One region of the Paenibacillus dendritiformis genome, then DNA from elsewhere that is predicted to be linked to it. Evidence: a T-box and tRNA genes for the amino acid it is inferred to sense, from the RefSeq annotation. Region 1 holds a T-box; the other holds one or more tRNA genes.

Region 1 (3,935 bases):
TGCCATATCTCCTCGGAGATGAACGGCATGAACGGATGAATCATGCGCAGCGTCCGATCAAGAACGTAGGCCAGCACCGATTGCGTCGTCTTCTTGGCCGCCGCATCGCCGTTATATAGGCTCAGCTTGGCGAATTCGATATACCAGTCGCACAGATCATCCCAGATGAAGTTGTACAGGACGCGGCCGGTCTCCCCGAATTCATACGCATCCATCAGACGCGTAATATCGCGTGCCGTCTCATTCAGGCGGTGGAGAATCCAGCGATCCGCGGTGCCCAGCTTGCCGGACAGATCAATGTCTTCGTATGTGAAGCCTTCCAGGTTCATCAAGGCGAAGCGGGAAGCGTTCCAGATCTTGTTCGCGAAATTGCGCGCCTGCTCCACCCGTTCCCAACGGAAACGCAGATCCTGTCCCGGCGTGCTGCTCGTCGAGATCATGAAGCGCATCGCATCGGCGCCATATTTCTCGATGACTTCCAGCGGATCGACGCCGTTGCCAAGCGACTTCGACATTTTGCGTCCGTCGGCATCCCGCACCAAGCCGTGCATGAGCACATCCTTGAACGGAATCTCGCCCGTGAACTCAAGCGCGGTAAAGATCATGCGGGCCACCCAGAAATAAATGATGTCATAGCCCGTCACCAGCACGCTGGTCGGATAGTACCGCTTCAGATCGTCTGTCTGCTCCGGCCAGCCTAGCGTAGAGAACGGCCACAAGGCCGAGCTGAACCAGGTATCCAGCACATCATCGTCCTGTCTCAGCTTCGCGCTGCCGCAGGAGGAACAGGAAGCGGCATCTTCGAGCGCGACGGTCATATGTCCGCAGTCCTCGCAGTACCATGCCGGAATGCGGTGTCCCCACCAGAGCTGGCGGGAAATGCACCAATCGCGCACATTTTCGATCCACTGGAGATATGTCTTCTCGAAGCGATCCGGAACGAAGCGGACGCCTTGTCCGTTCTTCTGCGCCTCGATAGCGGCCTCGGCCAGGGGCTTCATCTTGACGAACCACTGCGTCGACAAATACGGCTCGACGACCGCGCCCGTCCGCTCGCTGTGCCCGACCTGATGGACATGGTCTTCAATCTTGATGAGCACGCCCTGCGCTTCCAGATCCTTGACAATCTGCTTGCGGCACTCCGCGCGATCCAGTCCTTGGTAAGAGCCTGCCGCCTCATTCATCGTGCCGCTCTCATCCATGACATTAATCTGAGGCAGATCATGACGGAGACCCATCTCGAAGTCGTTCGGGTCATGCGCGGGCGTAATCTTCACGGCGCCGCTGCCGAATTCCTTGTCGACGTAGTCGTCGGCGATAATCGGGATCTCGCGGCCGGCTATCGGCAGCACCAGCATCTTGCCGATCATATGCTTGTAACGCTCGTCCTCCGGATGAACGGCTACCGCGGTGTCGCCGAGCATCGTCTCCGGACGGGTCGTCGCGACCGTAATCGAGCCGCTGCCGTCCTTAAGCGGATACTTCAAATGATAAAGGTGGCCCTGTACTTCCTTATATTCAACCTCGATATCGGACAGCGCCGTGCGGGCTGCCGGATCCCAGTTAATAATGTACTTGCCGCGGTAAATGAGCCCTTTCTCGTACAGCTTCACGAATACTTCCCGGACCGCGCGGGACAGCCCTTCATCGAGCGTGAAGCGCTCGCGGGAATAGTCGAGCGAGAAGCCCATCTTCGCCCATTGCTCGCGAATCGTCTTGGCATAGGCGCCTTTCCACTCCCAGACGCGCTCCAGGAATTTCTCCCGGCCCAGATCATAGCGGGTGAGACCTTCTTCCCGCAGCTTCTGCTCCACCTTCGTCTGCGTCGCGATCCCTGCATGGTCGGAACCGGGCAGCCAGAGGGCATCATAGCCCTGCATCCGCTTGGAGCGGATAATGATATCCTGCAGCGTAAAATCGAGCGCGTGCCCGATATGCAGCATCCCGGTTACGTTCGGCGGCGGGATCACAATCGTGTAAGGTTCGGCATCCGGCCGGCGGCCGGCTTTGAAATATTCGCCCTCCTGCCAATAGGCGTACCATTTCTGTTCCGCCGCCTTCGGATCATACGTGGTCGGCATGGACAATTGTTCCTGACTCTCTGACATAAGCATTCCCTCCGTTATGACAAATAAAAAAACCTTCCGCCGCAAAGGACGAAAGGTTCAACTTCCGTGGTACCACCTTTAATTCCGCCAAGCGTCTCATGATGCGCATGAACGCGGCGGCACTCCACTGCATGTAACGGTTGCGGCCGTCCCCTTCTAGCGCGCGGCGGCACATGTCGAGCACCGGGCTCATACACTACCGTGACGCGTTCAAACGGGCAACTCCCAGGTGACTTCAGCGGGACGCTCCTGCAGGCGTTACACCTCATCGCTCTGCTCTCTGTAAGGGGCCTTGACGCTTACTCTTCCTGTTCGACGTCTTTGCTCCGCGGCATCAGCGACAAGCGCTGACAACCACATGTTTACGATATATTTTACCTTCGCTCTCCACACGAGTCAATAGACGGCTTCAAATCGTTCTTCGTATTAGTCATATCCCGATTTTCCACTTTCATAACATGTACTATAGGAGGTGGTCCTCATATGGAACGTTGGTGGTGGCGTATTCGCTATTCGGTAAAAGGAGTCATTTTTCCCCTCATCTGCCTGCAGTTTGTCCGGACGCTGCTTCTGCCCACCGGGCTCGATGTCTTTTTGCTGTTCGCGCTGTTCCTCGTGTATCTCGGGTTTTTGCTCGATGTATACTGAGTTCGCGGCAGGCCTTCCCAGCATGCGCATACCACATACAAGACCCGTCCGCGAGATTCGCCGGACGGGTCTATTGTGTCCCGGTTCAGGAGGTGACCGGAATATAAAGCACCTGGCCTTCCGTCACGTTCTGGTCGGGCAGGCGGTTATACAGCACGATTTCATTCGTATTCATCTGATAACGATCCGCGATCGTATCCAGCGTCTCTTCGCGCTGGACGATGCACATGCGGACTTTTTTGAAGCTGTGCTCATCGTTCACCCGCTGCAGGAACAGGGACTGCCACTTCATATCGTCGCCGGTCGTCACCTTGGCCGCTTCCAGCGCCGCTTCTTCTTCGGCCTGCTTCGTCTCGGCTTCCCGCTGCTCCCGCTCCTTCTTCTGGCGGCTTGATTCGAGCAGCGAGCTGAAGCCGACTCCGCCCGCGGTCGGCGCGTCTGCCGGCTTGGAGCTGTTGATCGCGATCTTCATCTCGGGCTTTGCGTCCGCAGCGTTTGCGGCTGCGGCGGCCTCCCCGGCCGGCTCGGCCTCCGCTTCCTCGCGCGGATTCGCCTCCGCCGCCGTCTGCTCTTCGGATACGTCCGCCTCTGCGGCGGAAGCTTCGGAGACTATGGCTTCGCCGGCGGAGGCGGCGGCGGAGGCCGCCGCTGCAGGCGCTTCGGCTGGCTTCTCCTCAGCCCGGGGCTCGGTCTGCGCCTCGAGTGCAGGCTCCGGCGCTGACGCAGGCTTCGCCTCCGGCTCGGGCTCCGGAACGGATGCGGATGCTGCCGAGCCCTGCGGCTCCGGCAGATTCCACTTCGCCGCCTCCTCACCGGTGCGGCCGGCAGGCGCTTCGGCCGGCTTCTCCTCCGCTTCCGGTTCAGCGGCCTCCTTCTCGTCGAGCGAACGATACTCCGGCTCGCCCTTCGGTCCGCTGTCCGCGCCGGCTTCCTCTCCGGCGGCCTCCCCGGTTGCCTCCGCTTCAGCCACGGCCTTCGGCACCACAGGCGGCAAATCCGTTACGCTTGGAAAGGCCCATGGCGCATGATCCCAGGTCAGCTGGGTCCGGCCGGGATCCTGATCCGGCTCGGCCTCTTCCGTTTCGGCTTTCGCCTCCGCCTTCTTCGCTTCTCCGATCTGATCAATATAATCGGAGTAGGTCTTCTCACGCAAAGGCTCAGCCGCCGGTTCGGAGACAG
Region 2 (3,935 bases), 120 kb from region 1:
GCTATGGATTGATGCTTCTTGCATCAGTGGTAGGGGAGCGTTGTGTACCGGGTTGAAGGCAGACCGGAAGGACTGCTGGACTGTACACAAGTGAGAATGCCGGTATGAGTAACGAAAAGACATGTGAGAATCATGTCCGCCGAAAGCCTAAGGGTTCCTGGGGAAGGCTCGTCCGCCCAGGGTAAGTCGGGACCTAAGGCGAGGCCGAAAGGCGTAGTCGAAGGACAACAGGTTGAAATTCCTGTACCACCGTAGCCGTTATGAGCAATGGGGGGACGCAGAAGGATAGGGACGCGAGCTGATGGATGCTCGTCCAAGCAGTGAGGCTGGTCAGTAGGCAAATCCGCTGACCGTAAGGCTGGGCTGTGACGGGGAGGGAAAATTACAGTACCGAAGGTCTTGATTTCATGCTGCCAAGAAAAGCCTCTAGCCAGGTGAAGGTGCCCGTACCGCAAACCGACACAGGTAGGCGAGAAGAGAATTCTAAGGCGCGCGGAAGAACTCTCGTTAAGGAACTCGGCAAAATGACCCCGTAACTTTGGGAGAAGGGGTGCCCCGGTAGGGTGAATAGCCCGAGGGGGCCGCAGTGAATAGGCCCGAGCGACTGTTTAGCAAAAACACAGGTCTGTGCGAAGCCGTAAGGCGAAGTATACGGGCTGACGCCTGCCCGGTGCTGGAAGGTTAAGGGGAGTGGTTAGCCGTAAGGCGAAGCTATGAACCGAAGCCCCAGTAAACGGCGGCCGTAACTATAACGGTCCTAAGGTAGCGAAATTCCTTGTCAGGTAAATTCTGACCCGCACGAATGGCGTAACGACTTGGGCGCTGTCTCAACGAGAGATCCGGTGAAATTTTAATACCTGTGAAGATGCAGGTTACCCGCGACAAGACGGAAAGACCCCATGGAGCTTTACTGCAGCTTGATATTGGACTTTGGTACGGTCTGTACAGGATAGGTGGGAGCCTTAGAAGCCGGAGCGCCAGCTTCGGTGGAGGCGCCGTTGGGATACCACCCTGATCGTATCGGAGTTCTAACCTGGGACCGTGAAGCCGGTTCGGGGACAGTGTCAGGCGGGCAGTTTGACTGGGGCGGTCGCCTCCTAAAGAGTAACGGAGGCGCCCCAAGGTTCCCTCAGAATGGTTGGAAATCATTCGAAGAGTGCAAAGGCAGAAGGGAGCTTGACTGCGAGACCTACAAGTCGAGCAGGGACGAAAGTCGGGCTTAGTGATCCGGTGGTACCGCATGGAAGGGCCATCGCTCAACGGATAAAAGCTACCCTGGGGATAACAGGCTTATCTCCCCCAAGAGTCCACATCGACGGGGAGGTTTGGCACCTCGATGTCGGCTCATCGCATCCTGGGGCTGAAGTAGGTCCCAAGGGTTGGGCTGTTCGCCCATTAAAGCGGTACGCGAGCTGGGTTCAGAACGTCGTGAGACAGTTCGGTCCCTATCTGTCGCGGGCGTAGGAAATTTGAGAGGAGCTGTCCTTAGTACGAGAGGACCGGGATGGACGTACCGCTGGTGTACCAGTTGTCTCGCCAGAGGCATAGCTGGGTAGCCAAGTACGGAAGGGATAAGCGCTGAAAGCATCTAAGCGTGAAGCCCCCCTCAAGATGAGATTTCCCACATTGGTAAGACCCCTTGAAGACGACGAGGTAGATAGGTTGGAGGTGGAAGTGCAGCAATGCATGGAGCTGACCAATACTAATCGGTCGAGGGCTTATCCTAACGAAGATGATTTGATGATTTACTTTCGCATTCAGTTTTTAAGGTACAATACCTTATCTGTTTGGTGGCGATAGCGGAGGGGTTCCACGCGTACCCATCCCGAACACGACCGTTAAGCCCTCCAGCGCCGATGGTACTTGGACCGCAGGGTCCTGGGAGAGTAGGACGCTGCCAAGCAGAAGCTCTACATATCGGTCTCCGGTGAACCGTGAGGTCGTAATATTCCCTGATAGCTCAGTCGGTAGAGCACTCGGCTGTTAACCGAGTTGTCACAGGTTCGAGTCCTGTTCGGGGAGCCATACGGAGAGATGTCCGAGCTGGCCGAAGGAGCACGATTGGAAATCGTGTAGGCGTCACAAGCGTCTCGAGGGTTCAAATCCCTCTCTCTCCGCCAGCGTGGCCCGTTGGTCAAGCGGTTAAGACACCGCCCTTTCACGGCGGTAACACGGGTTCGAATCCCGTACGGGTCACCATTTCATGAATATGGACACTTAGCTCAGTTGGGAGAGCACCATCTTGACAGGGTGGGGGTCAGCGGTTCGAACCCGTTAGTGTCCACCATATTATCGCGGGGTGGAGCAGTTCGGTAGCTCGTCGGGCTCATAACCCGAAGGTCGCAGGTTCAAATCCTGTCCCCGCAATACTTTTTCCATCGCGCGTTGATACATAACTTCGATGCGGAAAATGAATAGTTCGTGGAGCTGTGGTGTAGAGGCCTAACATGCCTGCCTGTCACGCAGGAGAACGCGGGTTCGAATCCCGTCAGCTCCGCCATGTTTATTCAATGCTGGGGCCCGTTGGTCAAGCGGTTAAGACACCGCCCTTTCACGGCGGTAACACGGGTTCGAATCCCGTACGGGTCACCATGCGAGCCATTAGCTCAGTTGGTAGAGCACCTGACTTTTAATCAGGGTGTCGAAGGTTCGAGTCCTTCATGGCTCACCAGCATGTATTCCACAAGTCTGTGCAGACGCGCAGGCTTTTTTTGTATGTTAGAGCGCCAGACCTGCTTGAGCTATATTCCCCCTTATGGCCGCTGCTTATTCCTGCTCTCCCGCGTGTTGCCGTCCCTTGCTATTGATGTTTTTGGATAAAGGCATTATGATTAATTGGAAATTGCTAAATAAGCGCTTTTATAAAAGGGTTTCAATAAGGTGGGATCGGCATGGAGGAAAAAACCGTAAACATTAAAGAATTCAACCGAAATCGAATCTATAAGCTCCTGCGGCAAAAACAACATTTATCGAAGCAAGAGATTGTACAGCAATTGCAGATCAGTCTGCCGACGGTGACGCAAAACCTGAATTATTTGCTGAAACAAAAGTTGATTGCGAATACCGGCACGATCGGAAATACCGGGGGACGGAATGCGCAACTCTTTTCCTATATCAGCGACGCCAAGATCGCGATTGGCTTGGACATTACGCGAAACCATATCACGACCGTGGTCGTCGACTTAAATGGAGATATTATCAATATCAATCGAAGAAGACAGAAATTTGAGGCTTCAGACCCGTATTTTCGGCTGTTGGGGGATATCCTTCAAGAGATAGTCAGGGAATTGAATATCGACGAGTCCAAAATATTAGGCGTTGGCATCGGTGTTCCGGGCTTGATCACGGAAGACCGTCAGACCGTATTCTATGGAAAAATTCTTAATTTTACCGGAGAGACGCTGGAGCGGTTCGCCAAGTATATTCCCTACCCGGCCATCCTGATGAACGATGCGAACGCAGCGGGCATCGCGGAAATATGGGCGACTCCGGACACGAAAAATGCCTTCTATATTTCGTTGAGCAACAATATCGGGGGGGCTGTCTATATCGGCGATCGGGTGTTCGCGGGGGAAAATCAGAAGAGCGGAGAGATTGGACATATTACGATTATTCCGGACGGATTGCCTTGTTATTGCGGGCAAAAGGGCTGTCTGGAAGCCTACTGTTCAGCTTCCTTATTGTCCGATGCGGCCGATGGCAGTTTGGCTCAATTTTTTGAACAGGTCGCACAAGGGGACCCGGAAAAGCTTACATTGTGGGAAAAATATTTGTGGCATCTGGCAATCGCGATTAATAATATTCGCATGCTGTTTGACTGCGATATTATTCTTGGCGGTTATGTTGGCGCGTACATGGAGGATCATATCGAGACATTGAAAAAGCTGGTGGCCTCCAGAAATACGTTTGAGGATCATGCCGACTTTCTGCGCATC

The links. The T-box of region 1 lies ahead of L6439_RS06530 (valine--tRNA ligase). A T-box ahead of a tRNA ligase gene usually reads a tRNA of that ligase, here a tRNA-Val.
Region 2: it encodes a tRNA-Val, which carries the amino acid that the T-box ahead of L6439_RS06530 (valine--tRNA ligase) is inferred to sense. The anticodon was not compared.

The regions. Positions count from the first base shown of each region.
Region 1 is NZ_AP025344.1:1,491,669-1,495,603, reverse strand. Features, by position in the region: gene L6439_RS06530 (valine--tRNA ligase) at 1-2,114, opposite strand, end outside; T-box leader at 2,150-2,433, opposite strand; gene L6439_RS06525 (hypothetical protein) at 2,592-2,756, shown strand; gene L6439_RS06520 (LysM peptidoglycan-binding domain-containing protein) at 2,842-3,935, opposite strand, start outside.
Region 2 is NZ_AP025344.1:1,612,647-1,616,581, forward strand. Features, by position in the region: rRNA gene L6439_RS07025 (23S ribosomal RNA) at 1-1,726, shown strand, start outside; rRNA gene rrf (5S ribosomal RNA) at 1,787-1,903, shown strand; tRNA gene L6439_RS07035 (tRNA-Asn) at 1,950-2,025, shown strand; tRNA gene L6439_RS07040 (tRNA-Ser) at 2,029-2,120, shown strand; tRNA gene L6439_RS07045 (tRNA-Glu) at 2,125-2,199, shown strand; tRNA gene L6439_RS07050 (tRNA-Val) at 2,212-2,287, shown strand; tRNA gene L6439_RS07055 (tRNA-Met) at 2,294-2,367, shown strand; tRNA gene L6439_RS07060 (tRNA-Asp) at 2,424-2,500, shown strand; tRNA gene L6439_RS07065 (tRNA-Glu) at 2,518-2,592, shown strand; tRNA gene L6439_RS07070 (tRNA-Lys) at 2,596-2,671, shown strand; gene L6439_RS07075 (ROK family transcriptional regulator) at 2,892-3,935, shown strand, end outside.